Regions from separate parts of the Lysobacter sp. K5869 genome, predicted to be linked through region 2. Evidence: riboswitches for the same ligand, from Rfam matches in the RefSeq annotation. Region 2 holds a riboswitch; each other region holds the start of a gene.

Region 1 (4,623 bases), 3.0 Mb from region 2:
GGCGTGCCCCATGCGGTTGAGATACGCGCGGCCGATCTGGCCGCGGTCGCGCCATGCGCCGGAGCGTTCGGTGAGGCGGTTGACGCCGGCGCCGTACGCGCCGGGCGCGTCGCCGAAGATCCGCCACGCCGCTTCGCGCCCGGCCGCGGCGATCTCCAGCCCCTGCCCGCGCAACGCGTCGGTGCGCTGCACCCACTCGCGCGCGACGCCGTTGCCGTCGATGGGTTCGTCGCCGGTTTGCAGTTGTTCGCCCAGCGGCGCCAGCGCCGCGTCGAGCGCCGGACCGAGTTCGGGCCGCTGCTTGCGCAGCCGCTGCGCGCTGGCGGCCAGCGCCATGCGGCCGCCGCGGTCGAGCAGCACGACGAGGTTCGGATACAGATCGCGGAACAGGCCCGAGGTGGTGACGATCACATCGCGCCGCGTTTGTCCGGCCGGCATCGGCTTGAGTTCCAGCCCTTGCACGATGCCGCGCGCGTTCCAGCGCGGCTGCACGCCCATCAGCGCCAGCGAGAAGCCGACCATGACGCCTTCGTCGCGCACCGCGTCGGACGCCCACAGCACCACCGCTTCGCTGCCGCTGCCGCCGCCGCTTTGCGCGAGCACGCGCGCGGCCTGCTCGGCGCCCAGGCGCTGGGCCAGCGGCGACGGCAGCACGTCGCCGTCGAGGCCGTGGAAGTTGCGCCCGGTCGGCAGCGATTCGGGCGCGCGCAGCGGGTCGTTGCCCTTGCCCGGCAGCACGAAACCGCCGTCCAGGCCGTGCAGCAGCGCGGCCATTTCCGCCGGCGGCGAGGCTTTGAGTTTGTCGCGCAAGACCTCGCGCTCGCCGAGCCCGCGCATCGAGTCGAGCATGGTGTCGAGCTGCTGCGGCTCCCACGCCTGCCCGAACACGTGCAGGCCGTGCGGCATGAACTTCTCTTGCAGCTTGGTCAGGTAATGGCCGATCTCGTGCGCGAGCAGATCGTCGTCGGTCTGCTCGAAACCGATGCCGCGCACCTTGAGCACGTCGGCCATGCTCGCTTCCAGTTCGGCGCGCAGCTGCAGCGCTTCGACCTGCTCGCGCATCTGCGCGGCCGCCTGCGCGCGCAACGGTTCGCTAGTGCTGCTCTCGAAGCTCTCCACCAACTGGCGCAAGGTCAGCAAGCGGTCGTAGAGCGCGGTCGCGGCCAGCGGCGGGGTCAGGTGATCGACCATCACCGCCAAGCCGCGGCGCTTGGCCTGGGTGCCTTCGCCGACACCGTCGACGATGTAGGGATACACGCCGGGCACGTCGCCGGCGATCAGTCGCGAGTAATCGTCGGACGCCAACCCCACGGCCTTGCCGGGCAGGAATTCGTAAGTGGAATGGCGGCCGACATGGACGATGGCGTCGGCGCGGAACACGTCGCGCAGCCAGTGGTAGTACGCGAGGTATTGGTGCGGCGGCGGAATCTGGGTGTTGGCGTGCAGCAGTTCCTCGTCGACTTCCCAGCCGCGCGGCGGCTGCGGGCCGATGAAGACATTGCCCAGGCGCAGCCCGGGCAGCACCACCGCGTCGCCGTGGGTCATCACCTTGCCGGGCGCGGCGCCCCAGCCGCGCAGGCCGGGGATATTCAGCGCTTGCAGCGCGGCTTGCGCGGCGTCGGCTTCGGCGCAGGCGGCTTCGTCGGTCTCGCTCTTCAAGCAGCGCAGATGCGCGTCGATCAAGCCGCGGAACTTCGCCAACGCCGCGTCGCGCGAGGGATGGTCGATGCCTTCGAGCAGATGCAGCAGTTCGCGTTCGGCCTCGCGCACGCGGCGCTCGCCGAGTTCGGTCTCGTGCGCGGCGCGCGCCAGCGCGACCTGCGCGCGCAGCCGCGCGAGCGGGCCGTCGGACACCTCGCCGCGCACCGATTCGGGCAGGGTCGCGAACCAGCGCCGGTAGTCGTCGCCCGACATCGTCTGCGCGTGCTGCGCCAGCGCCGCCAGTTCGCCGTTGTCTTCGGGCGTGTTGACGCCGACGCGCATCATCGCGTCGAGCAGCGCGTCGGGCGTTTCCGGCAGCCCGTCCACGGCGTAGCCCTGCGCGCGCATCGCGCGCAGGATGCCGTGCAACGAGGCCGGCACGTCGAGGTTGTCGGCGCCGATGTTCTGCCGGCCCGGCGGGTGGTTGTAGTAGATCAGCGCGATCTTGCGCTGCGCCGGCGGCGTCTCGCGCAGATGCCGCCAACGCAGCGCGCGCTCGACCAATGCGTCGATCTCCGGCGCCAGCGCTTGCGGCCGTTGCAGGCGCACGCCGGTGAGCGGGTCGATGCGGGCCGGGCCGGCCGCGGCCAGCACCATCGGCTGGCTGCTGCCTTGCAGTTCCGACATCGCCACGCGGTACTGCACGCTGGAGATCGGCAAGCCGTCGCCGGACAAGCGCCACTGCGCCGCGCTGCGGTCGAGCATGCGGATCGCCTTGAACACCGGCACATCGAGCTTGGCGATCGCGGTGCTGGCGGCGTCGCGGCCTTCGGCGGCGCCGACGACGAAATCCTGCAGCACGACCAAGCCCGCCAGCGGTTGCGCGCCGAGCAAGGCGGGCAAGCGCTGCACCGCGTCCAGCGAGGCCTCGCCCCAGCGCGCGTACAGGCCCAGGCAGGCCAGCCCGCGCGCCTGCGCCCGCGCGCACAGCGCGTCGCCGGCGACGGTGTCGGCGTTGTTGAGGTCGAGCACGGCCAGCAGCGGCCGCGCGTCGGCGGCCGGCGCGTTCACCACCGTGCCGTTCTGGCGCAGGATCAGATCCGGTTGCGGCTGCGCTTTCGGCACCGCGCCGCCGTCGAGCAGGAAGCGCAGCGCGCGGCGCAGGTTGTCCTGCCCGCCTTCGCGCCACAGCGCGCGCACGTCCAGCCATTCGCTGGCGAAGGCGTCGGCGCGGGCGCGCGCCAGCAGCGCCGGCGGCGGCGCATCGGCGGTGAGTTGGCCGAGTTCGTTCTGGGTCAACGCGCGCAGGTCGCGGCGCTCGTCGTAGCTGGCGTAGGCCAAGCCGCTTTCGCCGTGGAAGGCGTACAGGCGGCGCGGGCCATGGCCTTGCCGGCGCAGGCGTTGCGCGGTTTCGCGCAGGCGCACGCCTTGCTCGCCGAACAGCGCTACCGCGATCACCGCGTCGCTGCCGGCGACGAGTTGCTGCAGCTGCGCCTTGTCCAGCGCTTCGAGTTGCTGCGGCGTGCGCAGCACGATGCGGTCGCCGCTGCGCGCGGCCAACACCGCTTGCGCCGCCTCGGCCGTTTCCGGCGCCGCGCGTTCGGACACCACGCCGAGCACCGTCGCCGCTTGCGCGGATGTCGTCGACACCGCCGTCAGCGCGGCCGCGAGCGCGCACCGTTTCCACCAAGCTTTCACCGCCGCACGCACACGCCGCATCGCCGACCTCGCTGTGCGCACGCCCTGTGCGCATCGATGGATGGGATGGACGCGTGGAAAGGATGTCGGGCACGAACGGCGCGAAACGCAGCGACCGGCGCGCGACGCCGCCCTCCGCAACGTCCACCGCGAACGCATCGGCCGGTCTCCGGGCTCGCGGGGGCCGGACCGTCGATGCGATCCGGCAGCCTCGGCGCCTTCCCGGAGAGAGTTCTCCAGTGGCTGTATGCCGAGGTTTCGCCCGCCTACCGTTGCAGGGGCAGCGCCGGAATGGCGTGCAGTCGAACTGCGCGCGCACCGGCTTCCCGTTTAACCGCGCCGCCGGACGGCGGTGCGGCACCTGATGCAAAGCCGGCGCAATCTAGCACAGGCGTGCGTGCGCGGGGTCGGCGTTGCGACGGGCGGCGGGGTATGGAGAGGTCGCGGGTGGAATGAAGGTTGCGCCGCGAGCGGCCACTCCGCGGTCGCAGCTTGCGCAGCTCCTACAGGGGCTCCGGCTGCTACGCGATCTGACTGTAGGAGCGGCGTGAGCCGCGACCGCGTCACTGCGCTTACTACGCGACCGGCCACCCTCGGTCGCAGCTTACGCAGCTCCTACAGGGGGCTTCGGCCGGTTCGGCGCGCGCCGGGCTCAACCTTCGTGCACGTAGCGCTCGACCGTGGCCTCGATGCCCTTGCTCAATTCCATGATCTTGAGCGCGTACTCCGCCAGGCGCTTGTCGTCTTCGGTGACCGGCGTCCACGGCGGCACCGGCGTGGGCTTGCCTTCGACGGTGTCCATCGCCACGAACACGATCACGCAATGCGTGCACAGGCGCTCTTCGGATTCGCCGTCGTCCAGGCCCGGGTCGCGCGCCTTGACGTCGACGGCGAAGTGCATGCTGCTGGTGCCGGTGTGGATCAGCTTGGTGTGCACGGTGACCAGATCGCTGATCCGGATCGGCGCGACGAAACGGATGCCGCCGACCGCGACGGTGACGCTGTACTTGCCGCTCCAGCCGACCGCGGCGGCGTAGCCGGCCTGATCGATCCACTTCATCACCATGCCGCCGTGGACCTTGCCGCCGTAGTTGACGTCGGTGGGCTGGGCGAGGAAACGCAGGTTCAATTCGCGTTGCTGGCCTTTCATGCGTGGGCTCCCTGAACGCGCAGGTGGCGGACGACGGCGGCGCCGACGCGGTGCACGGCTTCGCGCTGGCGTTCGTCGGCGAGTTCGCCGTAATCGTACAGCTTGTCGCCGGCCTGACCGACCGCGACCTGCTG
Region 2 (4,623 bases):
TGGCGTCGGAGCCGTACTGCGCCGAGGCGCCGTCGCGCAGCACTTCCACGCGTTCGATCGCGGCGATGGGAATGGCGTTGAGATCGACCGGCGAAGAGCCGCGGCCCTGGCTGCCGTTGAGGTTGATCAGCGCGGTGGTGTGGCGGCGCTTGCCGTTGACCAGCACCAGCACCTGATCGGGAGCGAGGCCGCGCAGCTGCGCGGGGCGGACCGCGTCGGTGCCGTCGGTGATCGCCGGGCGCGGGAAGTTGAGCGAAGGCAGGGCGCGCGCCAGCGCGGTGGCGAGTTCGACCGTGCCGGTGGCTTCCAGGGTTTCGGGCGTGATGATGTCGATCGGCGCGGTGGATTCGGCGACGGTGCGGTCGCTGACGCGGGTGCCGGTGACGATGACTTGATCGAGGGTCTTGGCGTCGGCTTGCGGCGCGGGCTGCTGGGCCAGCGCGGCGGGCGCGGCCAGGGCGATCAGCAGACCGAGGGCGAGGGGATGGCGGGTGCGGAGGCGGTGCGTGCGGCTGGCGTGCATGAAGACTCCTGCAAGGGGACTGACAGCGATGTCATTCGGGTTTAACACGGTCATAACAACCGGGTCAATGAAGCGGCCAGAAACCGGCTAACGCAAGTAATCAAAAGGTGGTAGCCGCCTCGTTTTCGGCCCTGGGGCGGGAGGCGGGAGAGCGGCGAGGGGGAGGGCGGGCGAAAAAATCCGCCGGACCCGCGACGCTGCACGGGCCGGCGGCCGGAAAATGGGGGTATCGCCCGCAAAGGGCCGACAGGCAGACGGCCCGGACGCGAGCATGGCGGGGCGTGACGCCGGGCTGGAATCAGACGAGTCTGAAATCGCATCGCAGGGCGCGCGATCCGTGCGCTGCGTCGGCTCATCAGGCTCCCGGCCGCGCCGCGCGCTGGCGTCGGCGCGGCCAGCGGCTGCTAAGATGCCCGCGCTCAAGGTGATCGCCGGCACAGTCCGGCGATTGAAACGGGAATCCGGTCGCGCCGCTGGCCAGTTCGTCCAGAACGGTCCGCGCGCTCAAGCCGGAGCTGCCCCCGCAACGGTAGGCGAGTAGACGCACCGCAACGGCCACTGTGCTCAGGCATGGGAAGGCGCGGTACGGGAACCCCGGACAAGGACGCTCCACCGGTTCCGCTCGCAAGCCCGGAGACCGGCCCGGAGCGCGAACCGACCGGCGGTGGGCCTGGTTGCGGACGATCGCGCCCGCGCGCATTGCTCCGAGCCGTTTCTCCGCCGGTCCCGACCCTTGTCGGCCGCGCGGGTGAGGCGCGGCCCGGAGACCCGTACGCAATGCCGCACTTCGCTTCCCTCCCGCTTTCCCCGCGCCCGCTCGTTTCGCGCTCGCTCGCGTCGGCCTTGTCCGTCGCCTTGCTCGGCGCCGCCGCCGGCGCGCAGGCCGCGCCCGCGGTCGATCTCGATCAAGTGGTGGTGACCGCCACCCGCACCGCGCAGACCCAGGACGCGACCCTGGCCGCGATCACCGTGATCGACCGCGCCGACATCGAACGCCTGCAGCCGGCGTCGCTGCCGGACTTGCTGCGCGGCACCCCGGGCGCGTCGTTGGCCAACAACGGCGGGCCGGGCAAGAGCACCTCGCTGTTCCTGCGCGGCACCGAGTCCGACCACACCCTGGTGCTGGTGGACGGCATCAAGCTCGGCTCGGCCACCAGCGGCGGCGCGTCGCTGCAGGACATTCCGGTCGACCAGATCGAACGCGTGGAGATCGTGCGCGGCCCGTTCTCCAGCCTCTACGGTTCCGAAGCCATCGGCGGCGTGATCCAGATCTTCACCCGCCGCCCGCAAGGCCCGTTCGTGCCGAGCTTCAGCGTCGGCATCGGCAGCCACCAGACGCATCGCGCCTCCGCGGGCGTCGCCGGCAAGGGCGAGCGCGGCTGGTACTCGATCAACGCCGCGCACGAAGACACCGACGGCATCAACGCCTGCCGCGGCAAGCCCAATCCGCGCGGCGCCGGCTGCTTCACCCACTCGCCCGATCGCGACGGTTATCGCAACACCTCGCTGACGATGCAGGGCGGCTACCGCTTCAACGAGCAGTGGGACGGCGAGGCGCGCGCGTTCCGCGCCGAGGGCTACAACGAGTACGACGGCAGCCAGAACAATCAGGCCGACATCGTCCAGCAAGTGATCGGCGCCAAGCTGCGCTATCGCCCGAGCGAGCGCCTCGCGCTGAGCCTCAACGCCGGCGAAAGCCGGGATCAGAGCGAACAGTACAAGGACGGCAAATACTCCAGCACCTTCGACACGCGCCGCCAGCTCGGTTCCTTGCAGGGCGACCTCGGCCTCGGCGGCGGCTTGCTGACCCTGGGCTTCGACTGGCAGCGCGACGAAGTGGACAGCAGCACCGCGTACCAGCGCGATTCGCGCGTGCTGCGCGGCGCGTTCGGTCAGTACCAGCGCGAGTTCGGCGCGCACGCGCTGCAAGCCAGCGTGCGCCGCGACGACGACAGCCAGTTCGGCGGCAAGACCACCGGCAGCGTGTTGTGGGGCTGGAATCTCAGCGACGCGCTGCGCCTGACCGCGAGCTACGGCACCGCGTTCAAGGCGCCGACTTTCAACGAGCTGTATTACCCGGGCTACGGCAATCCCGACGTGGGACCGGAGACCTCGCGCAGCTTCGAGCTGGGCTTGCGCGGCACCTTCGGCGAAGGCGGCCGGCAGGTGTGGTCGCTCAACGCGTACCAGACCCGGATCGACGATCTGATCGCCTACGACGCCTCCATCGGCCTGCCCAACAACGTCGACCGCGCGCGCATCCGCGGCCTGGAAGCGACGCTGGACACGCGCCTGCTCGGCTGGGACCTGCGCGCCAGCGCGACCTGGCTGGATCCGCGCAACGACAGCCGCGGCGCTTATCGCGACAACATCCTGCCGCGGCGCGCGCGCCAGAGCGCGCGCATCGACCTGGACCGCCGCTTCGCGCTCGGCGGCGACGACGCGCTGTCGTTCGGCGCCAGCGTCTACGCCGCCAACGACCGCTACGACGATCTGGCCAACGCCCGCCGCCTCGGCGGTTACGCGCTGACCGATCTGCGCATCGGTTATGCGCTGAATACGGATTGGAATTTGCAGTTGTCGGCCAACAACGTGTTCGACCGGCGTTACGAAACCGCGGCCTTCTACAATCAGCCCGGCCGCACCTATCTGTTGAGCCTGCGTTACCGTCCCAATCGCTGACCCGCCCGCGCCGGCCGCGCGAGCGCGCGGCCGGCCCCGAACGAGAGACCGACGATGAAGCCCACGACCCACCCGCATTCCCAGGCCCCGGTCGAACTCAAGCCGCTGATCGAGGGACCCGCGCAGCTGGCGATCCTCGCGGCGCTGTCGATCCTGATGGCGATCACCCGCTTTCACACCATCGGCGCGGCGCTGCATCTGCAAGACGCGTCGATGGCGGTGTTCTTCCTCGGCGGCTTGTATCTGCAGCGGCATCGCTTGTTCGCGGGCTTGCTCGCGGCGGCGGTGGCGATCGACTACATCGCCATCACCGGGCGCGGCCTGAACTTCTTCGACCACTACTGCGTGACGCCGTCGTACGCGTTCTTGCTGCTGGCCTACGCGGTGCTGTGGTACCTGGGCCGGGCCTGGGCGCCGTCGATGTCGGCCAAGCCGCGCGCGCTGGCCGGCGCGCTGGCGGTCGGGTTGGTCGCGGCGGCGGCCTCGTTCCTGATTTCCAACGGCGCGTTCTATTGGTTCGGCGGCCGCTACGCCGATCCGAACTTCGCCGAATACCTCGACCGCGTGTGGCGCTGGGGCCCGCTGTTCGTCGGCACCACGATGGCCTACATCGGCACGGCGCTGCTGGCGCACGCGCTGATCGCGCGCTTGGTCCGCCCGCGCGGCGCGGCGTCGCATTCGCACGGCTGATCCGAACCGTTACCAGGAGTCCGTCATGACCTTATTGCTTCCGCCGAGCGAGGCCGCGCTGCCGCTGCGCTCGCGCAACGTCCAGATCGCCGTCGCCCTGGCCTTGGCCGCGTTGATGGTGTGCACGCGCGGCCAGCACTTCGCCACCGTCGACGCGCTGCCGAGCGCCTCGTGGGCGGTGTTCTTCCTGGTCGGCGCGCTGCTGCGGCCGGCATGGCTGTTTCCGGCGTTCTTCGTGCTGTCCTCGCTGCTGGATCTGGCCAGCCTCGCGCTCGGCCGGGTCACCGATTGGTGCTTGTCGCCGGCGTACTGGGCGCTGGCCATCGCCTACGCCGCGCTGTGGTGGGGCGGGCGCTTCTATGCGCGCATGCACCGCGACCGCATCGGCACCGTGCCGACGCTGGCGCTGACGCTGCTGGCGACCTCGGTGGTGGCGTATCTGATTTCCAAGGGCGGCTTCTACTTCCTGTCCGGCCGCTATCCCGACGCGAGCTGGGCCGGCTTCCTCGACCGCATCCCACAGTACTACCCGCGCACGCTCGGCACCCTGGCCGGCTACGTCGGCGCGGGCTTCGCGGTCTACGCGGCGTTGCGCGCATTCGAGTCGCGCCAGCGCGCGGGCGCGCCGGCATGAGCGAGGACGCGACCGACCGCGCCGGCTACGCCGCGCTCAGCGAGGAAAAGCACCGCGAGCGCATGCAGCGCAAGAAAGAGCTGATCGACCGCAA
Region 3 (4,623 bases), 2.1 Mb from region 2:
GTCGCGGCTTGCGCCGCTCCTACAGTCGCTTCGTTGCGGGTTCGGTTGCTGCGTGTAAGAGCGGCGCGGGCCTCGGGGGACGCAAGCGGTGGCGTTCGCGGGCAGGGCGTGGGAGCCGGGCTTCGGCTATGGCGCTTTCGGGGCGTCGCTTCGGTTGGTCGCGGCTCACGCCGCTCCTACAGTCGCTTCGTTGCGGTTTCCCGCTTGCCGGCAAGCGCGGTTTCAGTAGACCGGGCGCAACGCCGCCGCCAACACCGCCGGATCCGGCTGCGCCGCGAACGGCAAGCGTCCCCAGCACGGCACCGGCAAGCGCCGGCGCAGGATTTCGAAATTCTCGTCCGCGCGCGCCATGTGCGGGTCGATGCCATTGGCGATCCAACCGATCAGTTCGACGCCGTCGGCCTGGATCGCGCGCGCGCTCAAACGGGCGTGGTTGATCGCGCCCAGGCGCAGGCCCACCACCAGCACCACCGGCAGTTTCAGCGCGCGCACCAGATCGATCTGATCGAGCTGCGCGCTGACCGGCGCGGCCCAGCCGCCGACGCCTTCGACCACGACCGTGTCCGCCTGCGCGGCCAGACGCGCGTGCGCGGCCAGGATCGGTGCGAGCGCAATCTCTACGCCCGCTTCGGCGGCGGCGATTTCCGGCGCCAGCGGTTGCGGCAACGCGTAGGGATTGACGTCTTCATAGCGCGGCCGCGGTTCGCTGGCGGCCTGCAGCAGCAGCGCGTCTTCGTTGCGCCAGCCGTCCGGTCCGGGCTCGCAGCCGCTGGCGACCGGCTTCATGCCGACCGCGCGCGCGCCGCCGGCGCGCAGGGCGTGCAGCAGGGCGGCGCTGGCGACGGACTTGCCGATCCCGGTGTCGGTGCCGGTGACGAACAGGCCGGAAAGCCGGTGCGTTGGGGTCATGCGGGTTCTCGCGGCTGGAGCGGCCGCGCGCCGGCGCGGCGGAGGCCGGCGCGGCGCGCGTGCGCGCTGGTCGGAAGGCGGGCGGGCGCCTGTGACTGATCTCGCGCTTTCTCCGGCGCCGCCCAGCGGGCATGGTAGTCGCAGCGGACGCCGCTGTTACACTCCGAAGATGTTTACTGCCTCCACACTTTCGGGCGGAAAGTCCGAGCAATACGCCCAATTGGTCGAGCAGGCGCGCGCCTTGCTCGACGGCGAGCGCGACCGCGTCGCCAACGCCGCCAATCTGTCGGCCTTGGTCAATCAGGCCCTGCCGCAGCTCAACTGGGTCGGGTTCTATTTCTTCGACGGCGCCGAGCTGGTGGTCGGCCCGTTCCAGGGCCTGCCGGCGTGCGTGCGCATTCCGCTCGACAAGGGCGTGTGCGGCGCGGCCGCGTCCAGCCGCGCAACCCAGCGCGTGGCCGACGTGCACGACTTTCCGGGCCACATCGCCTGCGATGCGGCCTCGCGTTCGGAAGTGGTGGTGCCGCTGACGCGCGGCGAGGAACTGATCGGCGTGTTCGACCTGGACAGCCCGGTGCCGGACCGTTTCGACGCCGACGATCAGGCCGGCCTGGAAGCCTTGGCGCGGGTCTATGTGGAGTCGTTGGCATGAGCGGAGCGAAGCTGCGCAACATCGGCCCCAAGAGCGCGGCGTGGCTGCGCCAGGTGGGGCTGCGCACGCACGAGGACATCGCCGCGATCGGCACGGTCGAGGCGTTCATGCGGGTCAAGCGCGCGGGCTTCAAGCCGACCTTGAACCTGCTTTACGCGATCGAAGGCGCGCTGCTGGACTGCCATTGGCAGGAGATTCCGGACGAGCGCCGGCAGGAGCTGATCCTGGCCGCCGACGCCGCCACCGCGCTGCTGCCGGCGCCGCGCAACAAGCCGGCGGCCGCGCCGGTGCGGACCACGGTGCATAACGAGGATCGGCACGACGAAGGCTTCGGCGGCTTCGGCGGCGGTCGCGAAGAGCCGCGCGATCACGACGAAGAACGCGACGGCGGCGAGCGCGATCGCGACGGCGGCGACGATCATCACGGCGGCCGCGACGAAGACGACGGGCGCGATTGAGCGGCCCTGGTCCGGCTCCCTGCTCTCGGCAGGGGCGGGACGATCTTTGGAACCCTTCTCCCGCCAGCGGGAGAGGGACGAAGCGCGAGACGTTCGCGCAAATCCACGACGCCCGGCGTTCTGAAGCGCCCCTCCCACCGACGGGAAGGACAAGCGCCGACGACGCCCGCATCACCCGGCTGCCCGGGAAATCCTTAAGCCCACTCCCCTCATGGAAGATGGAGCCCGCGGCGGCAACCCACCGACGGGAAGGACGAGCGCCGGCGACGCCCGCGTCACCCGGCTGTCCGGGAAATCCTTAAACCCATTCCTCTCATGGAAGGTGGAGCCCGCGGCGGCACCCCGCCGACGGGAAGGACCAACGCCGACGACGCCCGCGCCACCCGGCTGTCCGGGAAAACCCTCGAGCCCACTCCCCGCTCACGGAGATGGAGCCCGCAGCCCGGCCACCCGCAGATTCAGAAGCCCCGCTCCCGCCCGCGGCACGGGGATTCGAGCGAGCGCCGCCCGCCGGGCAGCCCCGCCCCACTTCGCGTACACTGCGCCCCGCTTCGAGGTGACCCCGCGGCCAGGCCGCCGGGTTGAAACGGGAAGCCGGTGACGTCCGGCGGCGCGGATCGACGATCCCGCCGCGGCCAGTCCGGCACTGCCCCCGCAACGGTAAGCGCGCCCAACGCGCGGCATCGCCACTGTGCCACCGGCCTTCGCGCCATCGGCATGGGAAGGCGCCGCGCCGGAACCGGTCCGCCGGTTCGGCCCGCGAGTCCGGAGACCGGCCCCGAAGCCCCCACAGGTTGCGATGCGGAGGGCATCGCGGCGGTCGCCGCGCCTTCGCGCCGGCCTCGCTCGCGTTCGCTCTCCCCCGCTGCCGCCCTTCGCCGTACGTCGCGCGCAGGATCGCGCGCGCAGGAGTGTCTTATGCGTCGTTTCACCTTGCTGTCCCTCGCCATCGCCTTCGCGCTGCCGGCCGCCGCCGTCGCCGCGCCCGCCGGCGAGGCCACCGATCTCGATCAAGTCGTGGTCACCGCCAACCGCACCGCGGTCAGCGTCAACGACTTGCTGACTCCGGTCGACGTGCTCGACCGCGCCGACATCGAGCGCAGCCAGGCGCGCGACCTCAACGACCTGCTGCGCGGCCGCGCCGGCATCACCATTTCCAACCAGGGCGGCGCCGGCAAGCTGACCACGCTGTTCCTGCGCGGCAGCGAATCCGACCATGTGCTGGTGCTGGTCGACGGCATCCGCATCGGTTCGCCGACCTCGGGCCTGGCCTCGCTGCAGGATCTGCCGCTGGAGCTGATCGACCGCATCGAGATCGTGCGCGGCCCGCGTTCGAGCCTGTACGGCGCCGACGCCATCGGCGGCGTGATCCAGGTGTTCACCCGCCGCGAGCGCCAGGGCTTCGCCCCGCGCGTGCACGCCGGCGGCGGCAGCAACGGCACGGTCGAGTTCGGCACCGGCTTCGGCGGCCGCAGCGGCCGCGGCTGGTTCGGCGCCGACTACAGCTTCCGCAAGACCCAGGGCATCAACGCCTGCCGCGGCGCCGGTTTCCCGGTGTTCGCCGGTTGCTTCACCGACGAACCCGATCGCGACGGTTACGAGAGCCACGCGCTGTCGCTGCGCGGCGGCGTCGAGATCAACGAGCAGTGGAGCGTGGAAGGTCAGGCGCTGCGCGCGGAAGGCCAGAACGATTACGACGGTAGCTTCGTCAATTACTCGGAGACCGTGCAGCAAGTGGTCGGCGGCAAGGTCGATTGGCGTCCGAGCGAGCGCGTGCACGTGCAGCTCAGCGGCGGGCGCAACGTCGACAGCTCGGATAATTTCCTCGGCGCGGTGCCGATGGGGTATTTCAGCACCAACCGCGACAGCGCTACCTTGCAGGCCGACTTCAACCTCGTCGAAGGCCACGTGTTGACCGCGGGCTTCGATTGGCTGCGCGACGAAGTGCGCAGCGACACCGTTTACGACGAAAGCGCGCGCGACAACAAGGCCGGCTTCGTCCAGTACCAGGGCCGCTTCGGCAACCAGTCGTTCGAGGCCAGCGTGCGCCGCGACGACAACGAGCAGTTCGGCGGCCACACCACCGGCGGCGCCGCGTGGGGCCTGAACTTCGCCCAGAACTGGCGCGTCACTGTCGGCTACGGCACCGCGTTCAAGGCGCCGACCTTCAACGAGCTGTACTACCCGTTCTTCGGCAACGCCAAGCTCAAGCCGGAAGAGTCCAAGACCTGGGAAGTCGGCCTGGCTTACCGCGGCGAGAACTTCAACGCCCGCCTCGACGGCTTCGACACCCGCGTGGACCAGCTGATCACCTTCGACTCGGCGATCAACCTGCCCAACAACATCGAACGCGCGCGCATGCGCGGCGCCGAGCTCGGCATCGACACGACCTTCGCGCAGTGGACGCTGGCGGCGAGCGCGAGCTGGCTCGACACCGAGAACCGCGTCGGCTTCTACCGCGGCAACGACCTGCCGCGCCGCGCCAAGCACAGCGCGCGCATCGACCTGGACCGCGCCTTCGGCAAGTTCCGCGTCGGCGCCACCGCAGTGGGTTACGGCTCGCGTTACGACGACGTCGCCAACAGCAACCGTCTGGGCGGCTAC
Region 4 (4,623 bases), 2.4 Mb from region 2:
GCGCGCTGGCTTGCAGCAGCAACTGGCCGCCGCCGAGGTCGAAGCGGTACGACGGCGCGATCAGCCAGCGCTCGATGAAGCCCTGATCGCGGAAGGTGTCGGAATCCTCCAGCGCGGCGACAATGCGGCCGGCGCCCGGGCCGAGCGCGCCGGTGGCGTCGAATTCGCCGCGACGGCCGCCTTCGCTGTCGGCGTACAGGCGCAGCGAGGCCTGCGCGGTGTCCAGCGGCTGCTTGCTGATGCGGTTGACCAGGCCGCCGGACGAGCCGCGGCCGAACAGCATCGCCGCCGGGCCTTTGAGCACTTCGATGCGCTCGACATTGGCGAGATCGCGGAAGTACATCGCATCGTCGCGCACGCCGTCGAGGTATTGATCGGCCAGCGCGCTGAAGCCGCGGATGAAGACCTGATCGCGCTGGCCGTCGCCGTTGTTGAGCGAGACGCCGGGCACCAGCGCCAGCATCTCGTTGAGCGAGCGTCCGCCCTGGGCGTCGATCAGCGCGCGCGGCAGCACGGTCACCGCTTGCGGGGTTTCCAGCAGCGGCGTGTCGGTCTTGGTCGCGCTGACGCTGCGCTGGGCGCCGAACTTCGGCGCGGCCGCGCCGTGCACCTGGATTTGGTCGAGCTCGTGCACCGGCGGCGCGGCGTCGGCAGCGGCGGTGGAAGCCGCGTCGGCGGCCGCGGCGAGCGGCGCGAAGCACAGCGGAGCCAGGGCCAGCGCGAGACGCGCCGGCGCCAGCCGGAGAGGCGAAACGGACATGCGTACAGCTCCTGCGGAGCGGGTCCGGTGGAACGCACGGACCCGCGAAAACGTCGTTGGCTGGAGCCCCGCGGGCGCTCTGGCTGGTTGGGCCGCGATTGTCCGGCAGGCGCGCGGGGGCCGCAAGTCGGCGGCGGCCGCGGATGGGTGCGGGCGGCGGCGCCGCGAGCCGTACGCTCCTGCGCGCGACGGCGCCGCGAGCCGCACGCACGCATGCGGGCGGCGGCGAAGCGCTTACTTCGCCGACTTCTCGGGCTTGTCGGCCTTGGCCGGCTTATCGCCGCTCTTGGCGTCGGCGAGCTTGCCCTCGATGGGCTTGCCGTCCTCGCCCACCGCGGTTTCCTCCAGCAACGGCGGCGGCAGATCGCGCGCGTACAGATCCGCCGGGCTGTCGCCCGGGCAGGTCTTGTCGGGGAAACCGAACTTCGCCTGCAATTGCTCGGCGCACTCGGGCATCGACTCGAAGCTCTTGCCGGTGCCCATGCACTGCTCGTCGAAGGCGCGGCGGAACGACTCGCGGCGGCGGACGAAATCGTCGCCGCACTTGCGCGCCAGGCGGATGCGGTCGAGGTCGTCCTGGGCGGCGTTGGTGCCGTCCAAGCCGTATTGCTTGAGTTCGTCCGGGGTGAGGATGCGCAGGTCGCGGTTGGCCACGGTCATCATCAGGTCCGAGACCGCGGTGGCGACGCCGTTGCGCTCCAGGTAATCGCGCACCTGCTGGTTGATCTGGCGCAGCTCGCGGCTGAGTTCGGCGCGCGAGGTGGCGGTGGAGCGGTCGCGCATCAGCCGGTGGATGCCGACCTTGCCCTCGATCGAACGGGTGTCGCCGGCCGCCAGCACCAGCACGCAAGCGCTGTGGCAGACCGACTCCTCGCGCACCCAGATCGCCCAGCCCGACTCGGCGATGGTGTCGCCGGCGCGCAGCGCCTCTTCGACGTGGCCGCCGCTGGAATCGATGTCGAGGATGCGGGTCGGGATCTCCATGCGCGCGGCCATCGCCGCCACCCGCTGCGCCAGCGCGGTGAAGCCGGTGCCGATCTTGCCTTGGTAGCGCACCCGCACCACGCCGCGCTGCTGGCACGGCGACATCGCGTCGACCAGGCTGAAGAAATCCAGCGAGGCGAGCTTGTCGCCGTCGCCGAAGCGCGGGTAGTCGTATTCGCAGCTGATCCGGGCGACGCCGCCGTCGAGCTTGGCCGGCGGCCAGTAGGTGCCCTTGAGGATGTCCTCCTCGCTGACCGCCGCCGGCGCGGGCTTGGGGGTGTCGTTCTGGCTGCCCAGGGTCACCGGCGCCGCGGTTTGCGCCGGCTCGCTCTTGCCGCACGCGGCCAAGGCCAGCGCGCACAGCAACGCCAGCGAAGCGAGCAGGAACCCGCGGGCGGGGAACGGGGAGCGTTGCGGAAACATGTGTCGAGCCACCGGAGTCGGAATCGCGCGGGACCGTCCTGGCCCGCGCCGCGCGCTGCGCTGTCGCAAACGTTAGCCGTAGCCTGGGCCAAGCTCAACGAGGCGCGCGCGCGGAAGCGGGCGCGCCTTCATCTTGGGCGGGGGCGGATGAACCCCGGCCGAGGGAAACCCGGGGTTCGGCGCAGCCGACAGGTGCGGCAAAAGCGCGCCGATCGCGGCGATCCGGGCCGAACGTATCGGCCGCCCACCCCGCGCGGCGCACGCTCCGGACGCGGCGCCCCAGCCTCGCCGCACCCGACGACGCGACCGCGCCCACCGCCGTTTTCGTCATTTGACTTCGCCCTGCCCGCTGCGTACCTTGGCCTCGTCTCGGTGAACATCGCTTCATGCAGATAAAGCGATGGGACACGCCGGCCACGGTTCGCGCCGCGGCCGGCCAGAGGGAATCCGGTGCGAATCCGGAGCTGCCCCGCAGCGGTATGGGAAACGAACGGGTCTTGGCACTGGGCGCGGTTGGGCTTGGGAAGCGACCCTGTAGGCATGGAGCTAGGAGATAGCGTTTAGGAGTTGGGAGATAGCGAGAGCCAGAGCTTTTGCTATCTCCTAACTCCTATCCGCCACCTCCTAGCTCCAAAGTCCCGAGCCCGAAGACCTGCCGCGACCGGAAGGTCCGCCTTCCGTCCGACTCCGGCCCCGCCACGCCGTCGCGCCCGCGCGACGTCCGCGGCGGGCCGGCTCGCCCGCGGGGGCGGAGGTCGAAGCCACTGGAATTCGTCGGGCCCGGCGCGAACGCGCGCGGGCCGGCGCGGCCGTGGTCTCCTTCGTTGCCCTGCGTCATGCCCACGCATCGCAGGTATTCATCATGATCAGCGTCACCACTCTCGGCTTCCCGCGCATCGGCGCGCGGCGCGAGCTCAAGCAAGCCCTGGAATCGTTCTGGAACGGCGACAGCGACGCGGCCGCGCTGCAAGCCGCCGCCGCCGCGCTGCGCGAGCGCCATTGGCGCCTGTCGGCCGCCGCCGGCGCCGACAGCGTGCCGTGCAACGATTTCTCGCTCTACGACCACGTGCTCGACACGGCGCTGCTGTTCGACGCCATCCCGGCCTCGCACCGCGCCGCGTTCGAGGAGGATCCGCTCACCGGCTACTTCGCCCTCGCCCGCGGCCTGCAGGACGGCCGCCGCGATCTGCGCGCGCTGGAAATGACCAAGTGGTTCGACACCAACTACCACTATCTGGTCCCGCAGTTCGAGCCCAAGCAACGCTTCGCCCTGCGCGCCGACAAGCCGTTGGCCGAACTGGCGCAGGCGCGCGCGCTCGGTCTCGACGCGCGGCCGGTGCTGCTCGGCCCGGTCACCCTGCTCAAGCTCGGCAAGCGCAGCGACGGCGGCGATCCGCGCGAACTGCTCGACGCGCTGCTGCCGGCCTACGCCGAGTTGCTGGCCCAGCTCAAAGCCGCGGGCGCGAGTTGGGTGCAGATCGACGAACCGGCGCTGGCGCTCGATCTCGACGATACCGACCGCGCCGCGTACCGCCGCGCCTTCGACGCCCTCGCCCAGGCCGATTCGCCGCAACGCTTGCTCGCCACCTACTTCGGCGCGCTCGGCGACAACGCCGCGTGGGCCGCGCAGTTGCCGGTGCAGGCGCTGCATCTGGATCTGGTGCGCGCGCCGCAGCAACTCGAAGCGGTGTTGCCGCAACTGCCCGACGACCGCGCGCTGAGCCTGGGCGTGGTCGACGGCCGCAACATCTGGCGCGCCGACCTCGACGCCGCGCTGAGCCTCGCCCGCCGCGCCGGCGACCGCGCGCGCTGGCTGGCGCCGTCGTGTTCGCTCTTGCACGTGCCGACCGATATCGAACTCGAACGCAAGCTGCCCGGCCCGCTCAAGCAGTGGATGGCCTACGCGAAACAAAAGATCGAAGAGCTGCACCTGATCGCCGGCGCGCTGGCCGGCGACGCCGCGGCCGAAGGCGAACTGGCGAAGGCCGCCAGCGCGCGCGCCGCGCGGCTGGCCTCGCCGCTGCTGCGCAACGCGCAGGTGCGCAAGCGCCTGGCCGAAGTCGAGCCGGCGATGACCCGCCGCGCCAGCGCGTACCCGCAACGCGCGCGCGTGCAGCAGGAGCGGCTGCAACTGCCGCTGTTCCCGACCACGACCATCGGCTCGTTCCCGCAGACCGCGCAAGTGCGCCACGCCCGCGCCGAACACAAGGCCGGCCGCCTCGACGACGCCGGCTACCGCGCCTTCCTAGAAAACGAAACCGTGCAGTGCCTGCGCGAGCAGGAAGCGCTCGGCCTCGACATGCTCGTGCACGGCGAATTCGAGCGCAACGACATGGTCGAGTACTTCGGCGAACAACTCGACGGCTTCGCCTTCACCTCGCACGGTTGGGTGCAGAGCTACGGCTCGCGCTGCGTCAAGCCGCCAGTGCTGTTCGGCGACGTGGCGCGGCCCAAGC

What was found. A riboswitch is a leader RNA that binds a small molecule or an ion and turns the genes downstream of it on or off. The one in region 2 is predicted to bind cobalamin.
Region 1: linked by a shared signal. The riboswitch ahead of J5226_RS22435 (cobaltochelatase subunit CobN) and the one ahead of btuB (TonB-dependent vitamin B12 receptor) in region 2 are both predicted to bind cobalamin.
Region 3: linked by a shared signal. The riboswitch ahead of btuB (TonB-dependent vitamin B12 receptor) and the one ahead of btuB (TonB-dependent vitamin B12 receptor) in region 2 are both predicted to bind cobalamin.
Region 4: linked by a shared signal. The riboswitch ahead of metE (5-methyltetrahydropteroyltriglutamate--homocysteine S-methyltransferase) and the one ahead of btuB (TonB-dependent vitamin B12 receptor) in region 2 are both predicted to bind cobalamin.

What each region holds. Positions count from the first base shown of each region.
Region 1 is NZ_CP072597.1:5,282,351-5,286,973, forward strand. It holds gene J5226_RS22435 (cobaltochelatase subunit CobN) at 1-3,291, opposite strand, end outside; cobalamin riboswitch at 3,482-3,719, opposite strand; gene J5226_RS22440 (hotdog domain-containing protein) at 3,992-4,489, opposite strand; gene J5226_RS22445 (NAD(P)H-dependent oxidoreductase) at 4,486-4,623, opposite strand, start outside.
Region 2 is NZ_CP072597.1:2,284,590-2,289,212, forward strand. It holds gene J5226_RS09840 (TonB-dependent receptor) at 1-523, opposite strand, end outside; cobalamin riboswitch at 929-1,184, shown strand; gene btuB (TonB-dependent vitamin B12 receptor) at 1,301-3,205, shown strand; gene J5226_RS09850 (hypothetical protein) at 3,260-3,895, shown strand; gene J5226_RS09855 (hypothetical protein) at 4,011-4,529, shown strand; gene cobO (cob(I)yrinic acid a,c-diamide adenosyltransferase) at 4,526-4,623, shown strand, end outside.
Region 3 is NZ_CP072597.1:143,727-148,349, forward strand. It holds gene bioD (dethiobiotin synthase) at 223-909, opposite strand; gene J5226_RS00615 (GAF domain-containing protein) at 1,079-1,561, shown strand; gene J5226_RS00620 (TfoX/Sxy family protein) at 1,558-2,019, shown strand; cobalamin riboswitch at 2,557-2,815, shown strand; gene btuB (TonB-dependent vitamin B12 receptor) at 2,938-4,623, shown strand, end outside.
Region 4 is NZ_CP072597.1:5,820,399-5,825,021, forward strand. It holds gene J5226_RS24690 (TonB-dependent siderophore receptor) at 1-760, opposite strand, end outside; gene J5226_RS24695 (hypothetical protein) at 995-2,167, opposite strand; cobalamin riboswitch at 2,568-2,842, shown strand; gene metE (5-methyltetrahydropteroyltriglutamate--homocysteine S-methyltransferase) at 3,030-4,623, shown strand, end outside.